3 regions of the Bacillus sp. 11C genome follow, and region 1 is predicted to be linked to each of the others. Evidence: riboswitches for the same ligand, from Rfam matches in the RefSeq annotation. Region 1 holds a riboswitch; each other region holds the start of a gene.
The links. Region 1 has a riboswitch for S-adenosylmethionine ahead of ACY3LV_RS01700 (5-methyltetrahydropteroyltriglutamate--homocysteine S-methyltransferase). Riboswitches for the same ligand answer to the same signal wherever they lie in the genome.
Positions count from the first base shown of each region.

Region 1 (4,315 bases):
AAATTTATATTTTGAAATGAGAAAATAAAGGGAGAACACGCTGGATTGCTATGTTGGAATGATTTTGATGGGCAACCACATGGATCAGCGATTTTACTTCTTTAACTATAAAGTTTCATCGGCTATATATGATGCCTAAGCGGGAAAATCCATATTTTAATCGGAATAGTTGGCCTCCGCTCCCCGTACATATGGAAAGGGGAAGAAAACAACCGAGATAATTGTAAACGCTTTCGTTCGTAAGGATGATGGAGAAAACGAAAGGGGCATGAATATGGGGAAAGTGCTGGCATCAAGTAAGGAAGCTGCGGAATTGATTCGTGATAGAGATACGCTGATCGCAGGAGGATTCGGGCTGTGCGGCATTCCTGAACAGCTCATTTTGGCGATAAGAGATCAGGGAGTCAAGGATTTAACCGTTGTCAGCAACAATTGCGGAGTTGATGACTGGGGGCTCGGTTTGCTTTTGGCTAACAGACAAATCAAGAAAATGATCTCATCCTATGTCGGCGAAAATAAAATTTTTGAGCGGCAGTTTTTAAGCGGAGAGCTTGAGGTCGAGCTTGTTCCCCAAGGAACGCTCGCCGAGAGAATTCGGGCAGGCGGCGCGGGCATACCGGGATTTTACACGGCGACTAGTGTCGGCACTTCAATAGCTGAGGGAAAAGAACATAAAACGTTCGGCGGCCGGACGTATGTGCTGGAGCGAGGCATTACTGGCGACGTGGCGATTGTCAAAGCATGGAAAGCGGACACCATGGGGAATTTGGTTTTTCGGAAAACGGCGAGGAATTTTAATCCCGTTGCCGCCATGGCAGGCAAGATCACGATTGCCGAGGCGGAAGACATCGTGGAAGCGGGAGAGCTTGATCCAGATCACATCCACACACCGGGCATTTACGTACAGCATGTGGTGCTTGGAGCCAGCCATGAAAAACGGATTGAAAAACGAACCGTTCGGCAGGCGGCGGGAAAGGGTGAGGCGAAATGAAGGAAGCGAGACAACGAATGGTCAAACGGGCTGTACAAGAAATCAAGGATGGCATGAACGTCAATCTCGGGATCGGAATGCCGACGCTTGTCGCAAATGAGATACCCGATGGCGTTCACGTCATGCTTCAGTCAGAAAACGGCTTGCTTGGGATCGGCCCGTATCCTGCGGAAGGAACGGAAGACGCGGATTTGATCAATGCGGGAAAGGAAACGATCACTGAAGTGACGGGCGCTTCCTATTTTGACAGCGCCGAGTCATTCGCGATGATAAGAGGCGGTCATATCGATTTGGCAATCCTTGGCGGGATGGAGGTTTCAGAGCAAGGCGATTTGGCTAATTGGATGATCCCCGGCAAAATGGTCAAAGGGATGGGCGGCGCGATGGATCTCGTCAATGGGGCGAAACGGATCGTTGTCATCATGGAGCATGTCAATAAGCATGGAGAGTCAAAGGTGAGAAAAACATGCTCCCTTCCGCTCACGGGGCAGAAAGTTGCTCACAGGCTGATTACGGATTTGGCCGTGTTTGATTTTGATAATGGCCGCATGACACTGACTGAACTTCAGGAAGGTGTCACAATGGAAGAGGTTTATGAAAAAACAGAAGCCGATTTCGCTGTCAGCCAGTCTGTGATCAAATGAAACGCTTGACGGGAATTAATGACATAAAAAACACACTTGCTCCGCCATGGAATCAAGTGTGTTTTTTCTTTGCTTATTTCCAAACATCATTAGCGATCTCAACCACATGGCGGAGCTTCGCCCATTGCTGTTCTTCAGTCAGCTTGTTGCCTTCTTCAGTGGAAGCGAATCCGCATTGAGGACTGAGGCAAAGCTGGTCTAAGCTCACATAACGAGACGCTTCTTCGATACGGCGTTTCACATCGTCCGGATGTTCAAGCTCGCCGAATTTAGAGGTCACTAAGCCAAGGACAAGCTGAAGATCAGAGCGCTTCACATAACGGAGCGGTTCAAATCCGCCTGAGCGTGAATCATCGTATTCCAAGAACAGCCCGTCCAGATTCAAACCGTCAAAAATGGTTTCGGCTGCCGCGTCATAGCCGCCTTCAGCTGTCCAAGTGGATTGGAAGTTGCCGCGGCAAATATGCATTGTCACCGTCAGGTCATCCGGACGATCCGCAATCGCGTCGTTAATGGATTTCGCAAACAGCTGACGAAGCTCGTCTGGCGTTGTTCCGAATGCTTCGATTTGTTTTAAGCCTTTTTCAGATAAGAAAACAGCCCATGCCGTATCATCAAGCTGGAGGTAGCGGCAGCCTCTGTCATAAAACGCTTGAATCGCTTTTTTATATGCTTTGGATACATCATGCTGGAAAAGCTGATAGTCGTTTTTGTACGCATCCTTTTCAAGCTTTCCGCGGAAAAACAGCATATTCGGGCTTGGGATCGTCATCTTCGGTGTCGCGTCACCGGCAATGCTATGGAGAAATGAATAATCTTCAAGCATTGGGTGAGTTGAAAAGTCGATATCACCTGTGACTTTAATGCCGCGTGCTTTTGTCTGTACGTTATGAAATTGAATGCCGTGCTCAGGAATAAACGGCTCAACCCCATCCAAGTTTTCCAGAAAATCAAAATGCCACCACGCTCTGCGGAATTCGCCGTCTGTCACGACGTTCAGGCCGGTTTCCTTCTGTTTTTCCACAATGCGGATGATTTCATCGTTTTCGATCTGGCGAAGCTGTTCAGCCGTAATCTCGCCGGCGGCTTTTTGCAGCCGCGCTTTTTTGACGGGCTCAGATCTCAGCAGGCTTCCGACTTGATCCGCGCGAAATGGCGGTTTTTGTCTTTGAAGTGATTTTTGTTCTGCGGGTGTTGTTTGTTGTGGCATGTTGTTCATTCCTTCTTTCCATTCAAATATAAAAAAGCTCTTCCTTTGGATAAGGAAGAGCTTGCGTGACAATCTCAACCTTATCTTCAAGAGCAATCAATGCTCTAAAGGATTTAGCACCATTCTGTTAAACAGCGGTTGCCGGGTATCGCAGGGCCAGTCCCTCCACCTCTCTTGATAAGGAAAACCTTTTTATGAAATTTTCTGATAGTATCTATTATTCACACATTTTACATTTCTGTCAATGATAGATTATCTCCACACATCGTTGGCGATGTCGATGACGTGGCGCAGCTTCGCCCATTGCTGCTCCTCTGTCAAAAGATTGCCTTCTTCTGTAGAGGCGAAACCGCACTGCGGGCTGAGGCACAGCTGGTCAAGGCTGACAAAGCGCGCCGCTTCATTGATTCGGCGTTTCACATCCTCAGGATCTTCGAGCTCGCCGTATTTTGATGTAATTAAGCCAAGAACAATTTGCAGATCCTTGCGTTTCACGAAACGGAACGGATCAAAATTTCCGGAGCGGTCATCATCATATTCCAAGAACAGGCCGTCCAAGTTTAAGCCGTCCAAAATCGTTTCCGCTACAGCGTCATAGCCTCCTGATGCTGCCCAAGTCGACTTGAAGTTGCCGCGGCAAATGTGCATCGTGATTGTTAAATCATCAGGGCGGTCCGCGACTGCATCGTTAATCGTTTTGGCAAACAAGGCGGGCAATGTTTCAGGGTCGCCGCCGAGTGCCCGAACGACCTCTCTGCCTTTTTCCTCAAAGAAGAGAGACCATGATGTATCATCTAGCTGAAGATAGCGGCATCCAGCGTCATAGAAGGCGTTGATTGCTTTTTTGTACGCTTGGGCCAGATCATGAAAGTATTCCTCTTGATCGTCATAAATTCCTTTATCGGCCTTTTCACCGAAAAACAGCATATTCGGGCTCGGAATCGTCAATTTAGGTGTCGCGTCGCCAGCAATCTCATGTAAAAATTGATAATCAGCAAGCGCTGGGTGGTTCGTAAAATCGAGTTTTCCCGTCACTTTGATGCTGCGTGCTTTTGTTTTTACGTTATGGAACTGAATTCCTTCAGCGGGAATGAACGGTTCCACACCGTCAAGCCCTTCGAGAAAATCATAATGCCACCAAGAACGGCGAAATTCACCGTCTGTTACCACGTCGAGACCGATTTCTTTTTGTTTTTTGACAATGCGAGTGATTTCCTTGTTTTCAATCTCACGAAGCTGTTCAGCTGTGATCTCGCCGGCCGCTTTTTTCTGGCGGGCTTCTTTCACCGGAGCGGAACGCAGTAAACTGCCGACATGATCGGCGCGGAAAGGAGCTTTGTTTTGTTTTTCTGATTTTTGTCCTGCAACATTTGTTTGTTGAGCCATGTCATTCGCCTCTTTTCTGAAATAGGGTAAGCATGAAAAAAGCTCTTCCTTTGAGTAAGGAAGAGCTTGAATGATCAAATCTCC
Region 1 covers NZ_JBUPVZ010000001.1:336,377-340,691, reverse strand. The annotation lists gene ACY3LV_RS01710 (CoA transferase subunit A) at 275-991, shown strand; gene ACY3LV_RS01705 (CoA transferase subunit B) at 988-1,635, shown strand; gene ACY3LV_RS01700 (5-methyltetrahydropteroyltriglutamate--homocysteine S-methyltransferase) at 1,709-2,845, opposite strand; SAM riboswitch class I at 2,923-3,029, opposite strand; gene ACY3LV_RS01695 (5-methyltetrahydropteroyltriglutamate--homocysteine S-methyltransferase) at 3,098-4,231, opposite strand.

Region 2 (8,139 bases), on a different contig from region 1:
TCCTGCTCAAACGCCCCTGTCACCACATCCTGCGGGAGTCCGCTCCAATGCTCGTTCTTCCTAGACTTCAAGGGTTTTCAATCACGCTGAAAAGATGACAAAGCCATAAAACGAATATCGTTTTATGGCTTTGTCAATAATTGAACCCCGGATTTCTCATCCGGGGTTTCAGTCTTATTCAGATACAGGAAGCACAGCTCCGTCGTATTTTTTCTCGATGAAGTCTTTGATCTTTTTAGAGTGAAGAACTTCCATCAGCGCTTTAATTTTGTCAGAATCTTCTTCGCCTTTTCTTACTGCGATGATGTTAGCGTATGGGTTGTTTTTCGTTGCTTCCACTTCAATCGCGTCTTTTTTAGGATTTAATTTACTTTGGATCGCATAGTTTACATTGATGAAGACCGCGTCTCCTTCTTTGTTATCATATGCTTTTGCCGTTAATTCAGGCGCTACCTTTTTGAATTCAAGGTTTTTCGGGTTTTTCTTAATGTCTTTCAATGTTGCGTCAACTGTTTCGACTTTAGAATCAAGTGTGATTAATCCAGCATTTTCAAGCATAGCGAGCATACGGCCTTGTTCAGCAACGTTATTTGTCAGGATAATGGTCGCGCCGTCTGGAAGATCTTTCAGTGACTTGTATTTTTTAGAGTAAACACCGAATGGCTCTAAGTGAACAGCACCCGCATTTACAAGTTTATAATCTGTGTTTTCTTTCATTTCTTGGTCAAGGTAAGGAATGTGCTGGAAGTAGTTCGCATCCACTTCTTTATCAGCTAAAGCTTTGTTGTACATCTTGTAATCACTAAGCACTTTCACTTTCAGCGTGTAGCCTTTTTCTTTCAACAGTGGTTCAGTTTCTTTTAAAATTTCCGCATGCGGTGTTTTTGTCGCAGCAACGACAATTTCTTTCTTGCCGGATTCGGCGTTATTCGAACCGCAGGCAGCCATAACTCCTGCAAATACAAGCAGTAATGCACCTAAAAATAGCTTTTTCAATGTAAATCCTCCCTTATCGTTTGTCTATAATATTTGTTATGACATCACCGATGATTTGAATAATAAACACGATGATTAAAATAAACACAGTAGCAACGAAGGTCACATCAGTATTATTCGACTGATAGCCTTCTACGTACGCAAGGTTTCCAAGGCCGCCTGAACCGATGGCTCCGGCAATTGCCGTTGAGCCGATCAAAGCGATCGCCGTAACAGTGATACCAGAAATAAGAGCCGGCATAGATTCCGGAAGCAGCACTTTGAAAATAATCGTAGACGTCTTAGCTCCCATTGATTTAGCGGCTTCAATAACACCTTTATCCACCTCACGGAGCGCGATTTCAGCAAGGCGCGCGTAAAACGGTGCCGAGCCGATAACCAGCGCCGGCAATGCGGCGTTTGGCCCTAAGATCGTGCCGACTAAAAACTTCGTAAATCCTAGCAGTAAAATAATTAAAATAAGGAACGGAATCGACCTGAATATGTTGACAACGGCCGCAATCACAGAGTTGATCGTTTTGTTCTGCCAGAGGCTCCCTTTACTTGTCAGAAAGAGCAGCAAGCCGAGAATCACTCCGATGACAAAAGCAAACAGCAAAGAGATCAGCGTCATATAAAGGGTTTCATATGTCGCGTTCCACAATTCTGTTAAATCAACGTTCGGGAAGTATTTTTCAAACATTCGTGATCACCTCTGCTTTCACCTGTCTGTCATTAATAAACCGGATCACGTTTTGCACTTCTTCCTCGTCTCCGTCAATATGGATAAACAGTGAACCGTAGGCTCCATCCTTCGTCTGCGAGATTTTCCCTTGCAGAATATTGACGCTGACATTAAAGTTTCTGATCATCTCTGTAATCAGAGGCTGTTCAGCCGAATCACCGACAAATGTGAGCTGAACCATTTTTCCTGATGCTGTTTCATCAAGAAGATGCTGAAGCGTTTCTTTCGTTTCTTCCGGCTCTGTCACCTGCTGAACAAACCGTTTTGTCATGTCTTCCTTCGGGTTTTTGAAGACATCGAGAACTTCGCCTTCTTCCACAACCTTTCCGTTTTCCATGACAGCGACTCTGTTGCAGATTTTGCGGATCACATGCATTTCGTGCGTGATCAGCACAATTGTCAAACCGAGTCTATCATTAATATCGGACAATAGATCCAAAATTGAATCTGTCGTTTGCGGATCTAATGCTGATGTCGCTTCATCACAAAGGAGAACCTTCGGATTGTTTGCGAGCGCTCTGGCGATTCCGACACGCTGCTTTTGTCCGCCGCTCAGCTGAGACGGATAAGATTTTTCTTTTCCTTCTAAACCTACCAGTTTAATCAGTTCATTGGCGCGCTTGATGCGCTCGCTCTTTTTCACCCCGGCAATCTCCAGAGGAAACATGATATTATCTCTGACGGTCCGCGACCAAAGCAAATTGAAGTGCTGGAAAATCATGCTGATGTCATGGCGTGCGTTTCTTAACCCGCGTCCGTTTACTTCATTAATCTTGGTTCCCGCCACTTCCACGGTTCCTGAGGTTGGTTTCTCAAGGCCGTTCAGCAGACGGATTAAGGAACTTTTACCAGCTCCGCTATATCCTATAATTCCAAAAATCTCACCTTTTTTAATGGAAAGCGAGACATTTTGGACAGCATTGACATCTCCATGTTTCGACTTATACACTTTTGAAACATCTTGAAGATTGATCAAAGCAATCACCTGCCTTAACACTATTCTAAGAAATCTTCCGGGGTTTTCTGCAAAAGAAAAACCTTTCTGCACACTTGAGCAGAAAGGCTTATATAAAATGCCTTTCTCTCATCTTTCAAAGCTGAACGCTTCGTGTGAATTGGCACCATTTCAACAGTGTTGATGGTTGCCGGGCTTCATAGGGCACTTCCCTCCACCTCTCTTGATAAGAGAAATATATAGTCTTTTTCGTCCGGAAATTCTTAATGTAGAATAGCATGGCGGATGATTGCATGTCAATAAAATAAATGATGTCAACTTTTACTATTATAATAATTTTCTGTTTTTTAATTATTCGCAATCCTCTGAAAAAAACCATTCGTCAGCCAGAGAATCGCTTCAAGCTTTAACAGGGCTCTGAAGGACCCCTTTACTTTTAGGCTTCCGCTCTGAATCAGATGCTGAAGGGAAATGTCTCCGTGCAATAAATGAATGATTTCGGATTGGTTTCCGTAAAAGGTCAGGTTGGACGGTTGGCGCGGAGAAATTTTTTTCATTTCTCCCTGTTCGTTTATTGAGACGGTTAAGGCTTCTGTTTCTCCTTGAAAGGTAATAAGCAATGTTGAAGCGCTCAAAAGGGGTTTTAAAAACAGATGCTGATACTCATCTTCCAAAACTTCCGCTTTCTCCATATGTACAACCTCCTATTTGTTGGTCATACATAGACATTTCTCTCTCTGGCGCACGAACCCCTTTATAAAACGAACGACAATTTCATTGGAATGCGCTGAGAAATATGTCATAAATGGGATGCGGAAGATGATTTTTGTTTGATCAGCTCATATAAATAAGAAACGGAATGAAACGCATATCCTCTTTCAACCATTTTTCCTCCTTTAAACAGCAGAAAACAAGGGACGCTTTCAATTTGATACGCTTTTGCGAATGTCGGAGAGTAATTGACATTGTTTTGGTAGAAGGCGACATCAGGCAGCATTTCTTTCACCACTGTCAGCATTTTGCTTGCAAGCTGGCAAGTGCCGCAAAACGGAGTATATAAATATAGAAGATACACATCATCAGCAATGTGCTCAAGCTCGTGTTCCTGGAGTTCTTTCATGCTATACACCTCGGGACTTTCTTTCAAGAAAAATAGTATGGACATTCAGATTCGCGCGCAGCAATACAGAGGCGACGTGGTGTCTGGGCGCAGCCGCCACTTCTTTATAGGCTCTGTCGATATGCAGATGGCAGGCTTCGTTAAATTCTCTTTTCAGCTGTTTTCTCAATTTCTCGCCTGATTCGTCAGCATCCACTAATATATAGACGTCTTTATCATAAAGCTCGTCAGCCAATTCCTCAAGCCTCAGCTGGCTGATTGTTCCGTTTGTGCAGATAATGCGCACCGGTTCATCCAGAACGCTTTCGATTTTCTCTTTATCTGATTTCCCTTCCACAATCATGACCTTTTCCAGCTCATCCATCTTCTTCACCTGCCGCGTCAAATTTGAAACGTTCAGATTGTAAAAGAAGGCAGTGAAATTCACCGCCAACATTAACACCAGCCGTTTTCGTAGTCACAATCCACATATTTCTCATCGTTTCCAGAGACCACATCGGCTGTCTTATAAAATTTCTCATTTTCAAAGGAATAACCGGACTTAAGCTCATATTCATTCATGCTTGTCATTTGGCCGATTCTCTCATTTTCATGATATAACGAGAGCTGGCCATGTTGAAAGCGGCCTGTCACATCATTGGTGACATCGAGCTTTTGTTTACTGAAAGCCATATTGGACACCTCCCATAACGTTAGCGTGTCCAATTGCCTTTACAGCTATCCTGCTTTAGTCTTCCTGTGTCATCTCTTCGTATTGCTCTGCTGTCATCAGTTTTTCAATTTCAGAAGCGTCAGACGGCTCAACGACGATCATCCATGCTTTTTCGTACGGAGATTCGTTTACGAATTCCGGACTGTCATCAAGATCTTCGTTAATTTCCACAACAGTTCCGTTAATCGGCGCATAAAGCTCAGATACCGTTTTAACGGATTCAACACTGCCGAATGGCTCGTCCGCTTTGATTTCAGCGCCCACTTCAGGAAGTTCGACAAACACGATATCGCCTAGCTCGGACTGGGCAAAATGCGTAATCCCGATTCTGGCTTTTTCTCCTTCAACTTTTACCCACTCGTGTTCTCCTGAGTAACGCAAATCTTTAGGTATGCTCAATTGAATCCCTCCATTTTTTACAGCACTATAATAAGAAGATACCATACTTTTCAAAAAAAATTGACATTAAGCCCAGTTTTCTTCAAATTGGTCTTCTTTAAAACCGACTGTCACTTTTTCGCCGTCTGTTGTAAGCGGCCGTTTGATCAGCATTCCGTCTGAAGCCAGCAGTTCAAGCTGTTCGTCCTCCGACATGTGATACAGCTTTTCCTTGAGATTGAGCTCACGGTATTTCATCCCGCTCGTGTTGAAAAATTTCTTGAGATCCAGCCCGCTTTTTTCATAAAGCGCTTTTAGTTCTTCTTTGCTTGGAGGCTGCTCTGCAATATGTATTTCGTTGATTTCTTTTCCATGCTCTTCAAGCCATTTCTTTGCTTTGCGGCACGTTCCGCATTTAGGGTACCAGTAAAAAGTTAACGACATCTTCTTCCCCCCTCAATAAAATAATCGAGGTTATTTTAACACAGTTTGTTTTAAAAACCTAAAACAGTGCTTCTTAAAAAAAGCTCCGCGCATGCGGAGCTCTTCGCCGATCAGACAATATATTTTTCAGCCTCAAAAACGCCCGCTGCCGCTTCGCGTTTTTTCTGAATCACGTTTTTAGGGGTTACCCGCGTCAGCTTGCGCAGAGCGGAAAGCATCATGCGGAGTGAATCTCCTTCTTCCATTGCGATGAGAGACTCCTTGGCGTGCGCTTCAATTTCGTTAAAGGCTTCTTGAACGAAAATTTCTGTATACAGCACCTTCTGCGCTGCTTTTTCCCCGCCTTGCGCGGCGATGGCCTTTTCCGTTCTAAGCACGGCTGATTCCATCGCGTACACATTGCTGACGATGTCCGCAACGTTGACGAGAATTTCCTGTTCGCGATCGATGGCTTTCCCGTATTTTTGCGCGGCGAGACCGGCAGCGAACAGCGCGATTTTTTTAGCTTGTTTGACAATATATTTCTCCTGCTCTAAAACGCCGCTGCCAGGCTCTTCAGGCATAAGCATCATGAGTTCTTCCTGCAGCGTTTGCGCTTTTTCAAATAGAGGCAGTTCGCCTTTAAGCGCTTTTTTCAGGAAGGTGCTTGGCACGATTAACCGGTTGATTTCGTTTGTCCCTTCAAAAATCCGATTGATCCTTGAATCCCTATAGGCTCTTTCCACTTCGTACTCCTGCATAAAACCGTAGCCTCCATGAATCTGCACGCCTTCATCAACGATATAATCAAGCGTCTCGGAGCCGAATACCTTATTAAGAGAGCATTCGATGGCATATTCGGCAATCGACTTGGCAATTTGGCGGCCGTCCTTGAGATCTTCGGACGTAAACTGGCTCATATTGTCTTCAAACAGCCCGACGGTTCTGTACACAGAGCTTTCCATCGCGTAGAGCCTTGATGCCATTGTCGCGATTTTTTCCTGTGTCAGCGAAAAGCCCGCAATCGGCGTTTTAAATTGGCGGCGCTGGTTCGCGTAACCCGCGGACAGCTCGATCACCCGCTTAGATGCGCCGATTGAACCAACCGCCAGCTTGTAGCGGCCGATATTTAAAATATTAAAGGCGATCACATGCCCTTTGCCGATTTCGCCAAGCAGGTTTTCCTTTGGCACTTCAGCTTGATCTAAAAGGAGGGTTCTTGTCGATGACCCTTTGATCCCCATTTTCTTTTCTTCCGGACCCGTAGATACACCCGGGAAATCTTTTTCTACAATAAAGGCTGAGAACTTTTCACCGTCCACCTTAGCGTAAACAACAAATACATCAGCAAAGGCAGAGTTGGTAATCCACTGTTTTTCCCCGGTTAACACGTAATGCGTACCCGCTTCATTCAGCACGGCTGTTGTTTTTGCTCCAAGGGCATCAGATCCGGAGCCCGGCTCAGTCAGTGCATAAGCCGCGATCTTTTCGCCTGAAGCGAGCCCTGGCAAATATGTTTTCTTTTGTTCTTCTGACCCGAAAAAGACGATCGGCAAGGATCCAATGCCGACATGCGCGCCATAAGAAAGCGAAAAGCTTCCCGCACGCGAAAATTTTTCAGTGATGAGTGCCGAGCTGATTTTATCAAGACCGAGCCCTCCGTACTCCTCCGGCACATCGGCGCCAAGAAGCCCGAGTTCGCCCGCTTTCTTTAACAGCCTGACGGAATGCTCGAATTGATGGTTTTCGATGTCATCTATATGAGGGAGCACATCTTGCTCGATGTAGTCCTCTGTTGTTTTCGCAATCATTTTATGCTCGTCAGTGAAATCCTCCGGTGTATACATTTGATCGTATGTGATATCCTCGATTAAGAAACCGCCGCCTTTTTGTACTTCAGCCGCTTTTTTTGCCATTTATTTTTCCCCCTTTAGCATAATTCAAATACACCGGCCGCTCCCATCCCGCCGCCGATACACATTGTGACGACTCCAAATTGCTCGTTTCTCCGTTTCATTTCATGAATCAGTGAGAGTGTAAGCTTTGTTCCCGTACAGCCAAGCGGGTGTCCAAGCGCGATTGCGCCCCCGTTGACATTCACTTTTTCTTCGTCAATGCCGAGTTCTCTGATGACTTGAATGGCTTGTGATGCAAAAGCTTCGTTCAGTTCAAACAAGCCGATGTCCTGCAGTTGAAGCCCGGCTAGCTTTAAAGCACGCGGAATGGCTTCCACCGGCCCGATGCCCATCACTTCCGGAGGCACGCCGCCTACTGCAAAGGAACGGAATTTCACAAGCGGCGCCAAGCCCAGCGCATCCGCTTTTTCCCGGTCCATCAGCATAACTGCCGCCGCTCCGTCACTTGTCTGCGAGGAGTTGCCCGCAGTAACCGTTCCATCAACGGAAAAAGCCGGGCGCAATGTTGATAAAATGTCTGTCGTCGTTTTCGGGCGAACGCCTTCATCCTGGGAAAAAACAAACTGTTTTTCCCGCGGCTTATGGTTGTCTCCGACTTCTGTCACCGTCACTTCGACGGGCACAATCTCATCTTTAAATTTCCCCTCTGCAAGGGCTTTGGCCGCGTTCTGGTGGCTGCGAACGGCAAACGCATCCTGATCCTCTCGGGAAACGCCGTATTTTTTCGCGACCTGCTCGGCTGTGTGGCCCATGCTCATGTAATACTCCGGCGCCTTTTCTGCCAACGCGAGGTTCGGACGGGTCACATGCCCCATCATCGGTACCTGCGACATCGATTCCGCTCCGCCGGCGATCGCTGTATCGTAGGCGCCGAGCATAATTTTTTCTGCCGCATATGCGATGGTCTGAAGGCCT
Region 2 covers NZ_JBUPVZ010000005.1:179,369-187,507, forward strand. The annotation lists gene metQ (methionine ABC transporter substrate-binding lipoprotein MetQ) at 175-996, opposite strand; gene metP (methionine ABC transporter permease MetP) at 1,010-1,678, opposite strand; gene metN (methionine ABC transporter ATP-binding protein MetN) at 1,671-2,696, opposite strand; SAM riboswitch class I at 2,802-2,908, opposite strand; gene ACY3LV_RS09645 (SCP2 sterol-binding domain-containing protein) at 3,023-3,367, opposite strand; gene ACY3LV_RS09650 (thioredoxin family protein) at 3,475-3,795, opposite strand; gene ACY3LV_RS09655 (toprim domain-containing protein) at 3,797-4,159, opposite strand; gene ACY3LV_RS09660 (YusG family protein) at 4,231-4,467, opposite strand; gene gcvH (glycine cleavage system protein GcvH) at 4,523-4,906, opposite strand; gene ACY3LV_RS09670 (arsenate reductase family protein) at 4,973-5,329, opposite strand; gene fadE (acyl-CoA dehydrogenase FadE) at 5,440-7,224, opposite strand; gene ACY3LV_RS09680 (acetyl-CoA C-acetyltransferase) at 7,239-8,139, opposite strand, start outside.
Region 2: another riboswitch for S-adenosylmethionine. It lies ahead of metN (methionine ABC transporter ATP-binding protein MetN); the one in region 1 lies ahead of ACY3LV_RS01700 (5-methyltetrahydropteroyltriglutamate--homocysteine S-methyltransferase).

Region 3 (8,139 bases), on a different contig from region 1:
TTTTGTTCCATTAGCGATCATTCTTCCTTCATTCATAATCATAATGCGATCTGAAATGGCCTCGACTTCTTCCATATAGTGTGTCGAGTAAATAATGCTCGCACCTCTTGTTCTCAGCTCTTTTATTGATTCTAAAATGTGATGCCGGGATTGCGGATCGATTCCTACGGTGGGCTCATCCATGATAATCAATTTCGGCTGATGGGCAATGGCACACGCAATGTTTAATCTTCTTTTCATCCCGCCCGAAAACGTCTTAGGCTTGTCATCTTTCCGATCGTATAGCTGCACAAGCTCCAAAGCCTCTTTTACCCGGGCTTTCAGTTCTTCTCCTTTAAGATAATAAAGACTCGCAAAAAAACGAACATTCTTCTCTGCGGAAATCTCCTCATAAATCGCAATATCTTGAGGAACAATTCCGATGCCTTTCTTCATTTCCTTTGACCTTTTTTTTACATTATGGCCCAATATCGTAACGTTTCCGGAACTTGCCGACAATACCCCGGATAATATATGAATGGTAGTGCTTTTTCCTGCACCATTTGGACCTAGTAAGCCGAGAACTTCCCCCTCTCTCACTTCAAACGAAATCCCATCTACCGCCGTTTTGTTTCCATACTGCATTTTCAACTCTTTTACTGCCGCCACGTTGTTCATACGTTTCTCCTTTTTACTTTCTCCGTTTTGCGAATTCCTGCACTAAATTTGTTTTCAAATGATCCCGATTTTGTTCAATGTCAAAATCAGCAGCATCTTCTTCAAAACCATCCTGTTCTTCTCCATCGAAACTGTATAGCTTCTTCAATAAAATCCATAATGTTTCCAGCTCTTCCGTAGAAAACCCTTTAAATAGATCTGCCATAAAGTACACCGCTTTTTCACCGCATTCCTCTGTGACACGTTTTCCTGAATCGGTAATCTTCACATTAACCGCTCGCTTGTCGCGTTTACTTGGCACAGTGGTGACATAACCTTTTTTTTCAATACCGCTGACAAGCCTGTTGATGTTTTGTTTTGAAGTGCCTAATTTTTTTGCAATGTTGTTGAATGTCGTTTCCTCTTCTGGTAAATGCATGATGGCAACCATCGTCATAAATTGTCTTGACGTTAAGATTTCATAGTAATCATCCCCTCTTGATTGGATTTTGTTTAAAACAGAAAAAAGTGTAGCATAAGACTGCTGCATTAAAAATAAATCTTTTAATTCTTTAGAATAATCCACGATGCCCCTCCTAAAAAGACATTATATTGTCTTTAATACCATAACATTTCTCTGTATATTGTCAACATGTTGTCTAATATTATTTAGTGAAGTTCTACATCTCACTCGAAAATTCAGAAGCATTTCGTATCGGAGATCCTTGCATTACCGAACAAATGACGAAAAGCGCCCCTGTAACAGGGCGCTTTCTGATTAAGAAGCATATTGAGTAGACGTTTCCTCCTGTACTGCTTTTTCCTCAGGTATATGAATGCATTTCGTCATGACCGCACTCGCAAGATAAAGGACTGCAAAGATCCAGACGACGCCTTGCGCACCGACAAGACCGATGAACAGCCAGGCGAGCGCGGGGCCGACAAACGCTGATAAACCGGCAGCCAAATTCAGTACAGACATGGCCGCTCCTTTATCTTTACCGGCCACCGTCGGCACAATTGCACCGATCGGCACATAACCTGCCAGCAATCCTCCCCAAATAAAGCCGATCACGCTGACAACCGCTAAACTCCCTCCGGAGAAAACAGGTGCATAATATAATAGGACGGTGAAAATACCGCAGCCGACTCCGCCGAACCAAATAACGGTATTTTTCCAGCCGAACTTATCGCCGACAATTCCAAAGATGAGGTTAAACACAATGTTCCCCAGAAAAATCGTTCCCCAAATCTGCAGCCATACATTGGTTGAAATTCCATGCTGCGCCATGTGAATCGGCAAAAAGACCGGGAAACCATATGTACCAATGCTATTGATGATTCTGATGATTCCGCCTGTAAGCACCCGCCGATTCGTAAAAAGAATGGTAACCCCTTTTAAAAGCTCCTCAGCTGTTTCTGACCTTTTTCTTTTCTTCTTTTCAAAACGGTCTTTATTGATAAACAATGCGAAGAATGCACCAAGACATACCCAGAAAATAGAGCTCCAAAGCGTATTCAAATAACCGAACGCTTTGATCGCGTAGCTTGAGTACCAAGCACCGAACACAAACATGCCCAGGCAATATGCAATCCAAAACCAGCCGACAGCAGTGCTTAGCTTGTTTTGCGGTGTTCTGTAAATGACCCATGTCAAGAAAGAATAAGCAAAAAGCGGGTAGCCTAACCCTTTTACGAAGTATGTCACATACATCACTGGAAGGTTCAGCTGTTCAAATCCAAATACGATAAAGGCAGCTGTACCGATCACATAAAACAGCAGCCCCATAAACATCGTCCGTTTTGCGCCGAATGCTTCAAGACATACACCCGAAAACCAGGAAGCAATGGCCAGCGCGATTCCGTATATACTAAAAATTGAAGCGGATTGCTGAATGTTCAGCCCGTTTTCGATCAGAAAAGGACTGAGCCAGCCTTGTTCCAGCCCGTCTCCCATCATAAACAAAACAACCCCTAAAAACCCCCAGGCAAGCCGTTTCGGTATTCCAATTTTATCTAACATATCTGTCTCCTCCTTAGGTGCGTATATCAATTACCGTATTACCTTGTTAAAGTCGAAAATTAGATCATTCCTCAAAACAGCAGCAAATGCTGCCTTATATCAATACTTCGCTTTCTGAACCTGAAAAAAAGCGCTGTGTTTGCTTCCATTCCTCATATAAAGCCCATTCCATCTGGCAGTCCTGCGGTTCAAACACCCGAACATTTGCTGACATCTCCTCTATCAGTTGAAAGGTTTCGTTGCAAATGACTGCAGCACCAACGACAGATGCCTGATGATATCCCTCTTGAACATAAATTTTTTTCTGAAGAAGGTCCGCGATATATTGAGTGAGCGCTCTGCTTTGGAATCCACCTCCGCACACCCAAACATAGTCACGTTCAAACGGTGTAACCTCTGTTAATATGTCAAAGTTCCATTTAATCGAAAATGCGATCTCTTGCAGAGCCGCACGTACAAAATGTGCTCTGTTTAAATGCGCTGAAAGCGGGGCATCAAAAAGAAAACCGCCTCTCGTTAACGCATTTTTTTCTGACGATAAATAAGAACCGAGAGCCGCCACACATGCATTGTCTCCCTTAGCAAGGGCAGAAATCTCCTCCTCCATCACTTCGTACGATTCATTCGGATAAAAAATCTGTTTTAATTTTTGATAATTCAAACCGGTAATCCCCGGATTCGTTTCCAAAAGCCAATGTCCTTGATCTGTATGGCAGTTCAGCCAGGCTTTATGTTTTGTGTCGTCATGATCAGCCGTAATTTTGGTAATCGGCGTTGTTGTCCCTGATACAATGACAATGTCCTCAAGCGCGGCGCCGGTGCTTTTCACAGCCAGCTGTGTATCTCCGCCCCCTGCTATCACTTTTGCATGTATAGAAAGGCCCAATTCGGACGCATACTCATGTGTTATCGTTCCAATCGCTGTTCCCGCTCTTACAAGAGGCGGAAGGATGGATGGAGAAAAGCCGAATTTGCCGCACATCTCTTTTGACCAAGTGTTTTGCTTCACGTCAAACAGCAGGGTTTCAGTTGCCTGTGATGGTTCATATGTCAATATTCCGCTCAGCTGGTATGTCACCCAATCACTGATGCTTGTAAAGCTCGCTGTTTTTTCCCATAAAGAGGACTGGCGCTGTTTTAAACCATAAAGCTTGAGCGCAGAAAAAAGTGCAGTCGGCAGTCGGCCTGTGCGACTGTATATCTCTTCCTGATTGGGTATGCTCTCCTCCCACTCACGGCCGCGGTTATCAATGTTCGGCAGCCCGAGAAAAGAGTCGCCGTTTTGATCGATCAGCACAATCCCCTGTCTTTGACTCGTCGATGTCAAACCAATAATGTCAATATCACCTGAACGGGAAAGCGCACGTTTTGCCAGTTTCATTACTTGCTTCCACAGCACCTGAGGAGAAAAATAACGGCTGTCCGGATAAAGCGCCTCGGCGGCATACGCGATATCCTCCCTTTCAACTGTTAGAACGCTGCCCGATACACTCACGACCGCTGCTCTCGCATTCCCTGTGCCGATATCAAATACGAGATAGCCTTTTTGTTTTTTCATTACGTTACCCTCCTTTCTTATCCCTCTGTTTTTAGTTCATCTTTGTTATATAATGTCGGAATATGAAGTGTTTTTTGAACCTGCCACTTTGTGAGAGCTTCGTTCAGAATCGTCACGTGATGATCCTCCACCTCAAAGGTTGCTCCAGCGAGATGCGGTGTTGCCAGAACATTAGGCAATGAAATGAATTCGTAGTCTGATTCTTCTGGGGGTTCATGATAAAAAACGTCTAAAATCGCTCCTCTGATTTTATATTCTTTTAATACAGATAGAAGATCTTCACGGTTTACCACAACAGCTCTTGATGTATTGACGAAAATCGCACTCTCTTTCATCAGATTAAAATACGTCCGATCAATAAGTACCAGTGTTTCCTCGGTACGAGGCAGATGAACAGAAACGATATCACTGTCTGAAAACACCGTTTTAAGAGATACTTTTTCATATTGAGGATGATCGTCTTGTACATATGGATCGTAATACTTTATTTTACAATCGAACGCAGTCAGCAGTTTTGCAATCCTTTGCCCAACTGCTCCGAACCCAACCATGCCGACCGTTTTTCCTGTTAATTCATTCCCTTTAAATTTGACATAAGCCTGCAAATAATCGCTTTCCCACTTCCTATCCTTCAACCATTGATTAGAGGTACTGGTATGGCGGAGAAAGGAAATCACATTTCCGATAAACATTTCAGCAACGGCTTGTGCATTTCGCCCGGGTGTATAGAAGACGGGTATACCTCTATTTGACGCTGCTGCCACATCCACATTGGACGGCATTCCCCTGCATACGCCTATAAATGAAAGTTCTGGAACAGATGCAAATACGCTTTCTGTTACTTGATCTAGCTCCGTAATCAAGCCCGTGGCGTTGGATTCTTTTAATAGCTGAATGAGTTCATCTTCCTTATATGCCCGTCCTTTTTCCTTCCAGGATTGATAAGCAACTGAGCCGAATAATTTTTGAAGCTCTTTTCGTCCTTCTTCGTTGTACGGTGCTGTAACCAAAACAGTCATGGTGCAAAACATCCTTTTCATCAAATTTTGCCATAAAAAAATCTCTTTCCGAAGATGGAAAGAGATTCATATATAGGCACGCCCTGTTACAGTCAGACGCCGGTATAAACCTTACTTTCCTATCTTTCAAGCTGACGCTTGCTGGAATTGGCACAATAATGTTGCCGAGGTTTCATAGGGCCAGTCCCTCCACCTCTCTGGATAGAAAATGTTAAGTATGTAATTTTCAGAATGAAGAATACGTTTATCATAAAGAAGTCTCAGATTGATGTCAATCACTTTTTTCTGAATTGACGTTATCATCCGAAATGTTATAATTCTTACAAAATATCTAAGAGAGGAACTGGGCCATGAAATCTTTCGCCACACAACAAAACGGCATTTTCAAATCGGTTTGCTCGCTGGACTGCCCGGATCAGTGCGGATTGTTAATACATAAAAAAGACGGAAAAATTGTGAAAGTGCAAGGTGATCCCGATCATCCTGTGACCGCCGGAAACATATGCAACAAAGTTCGAAACATGACGGAGCGCATCTATGATGAAAAGCGGCTGACGACACCGCTCAAACGAACAGGTGCGAAAGGCGGGGCGACATTTGAACCGATTTCTTGGGATGAGGCGATCGATACCATCACCTCACGCTGGAAACAGCTGATTGATAAAGAGGGAGCTGAAAGCATACTTCCTTACAGCTTTTACGGAAATATGGGAAAATTAACAGCTGAAGGAATGGACCGCCGCTTCTTTTATCGTCTGGGCTCAAGCCAGCTTGAACGGACGATTTGCAGCAAAGCGGGATCTGAGGGCTATAAATATACAATGGGTATAAGTGCGGGAACCGATCCCGAGGAAACCATTCATACGAAACTATTTATTTTTTGGGGAATCAACGCGGTCAGCACAAACATGCACCAAATCACAATTGCCCAAAAAGCTCGAAAACAAGGGGCCAAAATTGTCGTGATTGATGTGCATAAAAATCAAACAGGGCGTCTCGCAGATTGGTTTATTCCTATAAAACCCGGAACCGACAGCGCACTGGCCCTTGGCATCATGCACATTTTATTTAAAGAAAACCTTCATGATGAAGCGTTTTTGTCTGAATACACGGTCGGCTATGAAGAGCTCCGTGAACACGTGAAACAGTATGATCCGGAAAGGGTATCGCTGATCACCGGTGTGAGCACCGACGATATATACCAGCTGTCAAGAATGTACGGCGAAACCTCCCCTTCTTTTATCAGAATTGGAAACGGACTCCAGCATCATGATAACGGCGGGATGATTGTACGGACGATTGCCTGTCTTCCGGCGATCACCGGCCAATGGCTCCACACAGGGGGCGGCGCAATAAAGCATAACAGCGGCATTTTAGAATATAACACGAATGCCTTGCAGCGGCCTGATTTACTGAAAGGGCACACGCCGAGGTCGTTTAATATGAATCAGCTTGGCAAAGTGCTTTTGGAACCAGATCCGCCTATTCGCTCTCTTTTTATTTACGGGACGAATCCTGCCGTTGTTGCGCCAGAAGCGAACAAAGTCAGACAGGGCTTGCTGCGGGAAGACTTGTTTACTGTGGTTCATGATTTGTTTTTGACGGAAACGGCTGCATATGCGGACATTGTACTGCCTGCGACATCAGCTTTTGAAAATACTGATTTTTATACTTCCTACTGGCATCATTACATTCAGCTTCAGCAGCCGGTGATTGAGAGATATGGAGAAAGCAAATCAAACACTGAGGTGTTCCGATTACTGGCTGAAGCAATGGGATTCACAGACCAGGAGCTCAAAGATTCAGATGAAGAATTAATCCGTCAGGCGCTTGACCATCCAGATAATCCGTATTTGGCGGAGATTGATTACGATTCACTAAGTAAGCATTCATTTATGAAAGCGAAACGCGAAAAGCCGCTGTTTCCATCCGAACTTCCGACTCCAAGCGGAAAAATAGAATTATATTCAGAAAAAATGATGCAAGACGGTTTACCGGCTTTACCGACACATACGCCTCTTGCAAGCGATGACGAACATCCATTTATGTATGTTCCGGGGCCAAACCATAATTTCTTAAACTCAACGTTTTCCAACAATGCAAAGCACATCAAGCTTGAAAAGACGCCAAAGCTCTTTATTAACACAACTGATGCTGAAAAATACGGAATCGTTGATGGGGACCCTGTACGAATTTGGAACAGCCGGGGAGAATGTGAACTGGCCGCTGCAGTCGGAGAACAAGTGCTGCCAGGTGTCGTAGTCAGCCAAGGATTATGGGCGGATGAAACGGGGAAAAAACAACTCGTCAACGCGCTTACCCCAGACCGCTTATCCGATATGGGCGGCGGCGCAACCTTTTTTTCAGGCCGCGTGCAGATAGAAAAGGCTTAAAAGAAACCGTCAGAGCACATTCTGGCGGTTTTTTGGTTAAAAAATGAAACCTGGCGTATGCTCAGCTCGTATAACCTAACATCGACATAATGGAGGCATGCATATGGACGTTTTTTTAGGAATCGGTATTGCTTTGGCTGGATATTTTATCGGTGAAGGTTTAAAGCAAATGAATCATCCAAAAGCATATGAAAAAAGTGATACCTTGCTTATAAAAGAACGAGATATTTACTATTACATCGGATATTTTTTAGGAATAACGACAGCAGAGGCAAAACAGTTAGCTGGAGACACGAAAGACCTTCCTTACATTGAAGTAAACGGAAAAAGGTATGTACAAAAACATTTGTTAAAAGAATGGACATTCACATTAGTTGAGAAACATCAGGGTGAATAAAACAAAACTTGAGGAGAGCGAGATTCATTAGACACGCTCTTCTCAGTTCAGCTGTATAGACAGCTTTCTCTCATTTCATACATCTTTCATCATATTTATCTTCAATTTCTCCT
Region 3 covers NZ_JBUPVZ010000021.1:29,623-37,761, forward strand. The annotation lists gene ACY3LV_RS19755 (ABC transporter ATP-binding protein) at 1-657, opposite strand, end outside; gene ACY3LV_RS19760 (MarR family winged helix-turn-helix transcriptional regulator) at 671-1,222, opposite strand; gene ACY3LV_RS19765 (RbtT/DalT/CsbX family MFS transporter) at 1,415-2,659, opposite strand; gene ACY3LV_RS19770 (FGGY-family carbohydrate kinase) at 2,754-4,217, opposite strand; gene ACY3LV_RS19775 (2-hydroxyacid dehydrogenase) at 4,235-5,257, opposite strand; SAM riboswitch class I at 5,353-5,444, opposite strand; gene ACY3LV_RS19780 (molybdopterin oxidoreductase family protein) at 5,587-7,629, shown strand; gene ACY3LV_RS19785 (hypothetical protein) at 7,733-8,026, shown strand.
Region 3: another riboswitch for S-adenosylmethionine. It lies ahead of ACY3LV_RS19775 (2-hydroxyacid dehydrogenase); the one in region 1 lies ahead of ACY3LV_RS01700 (5-methyltetrahydropteroyltriglutamate--homocysteine S-methyltransferase).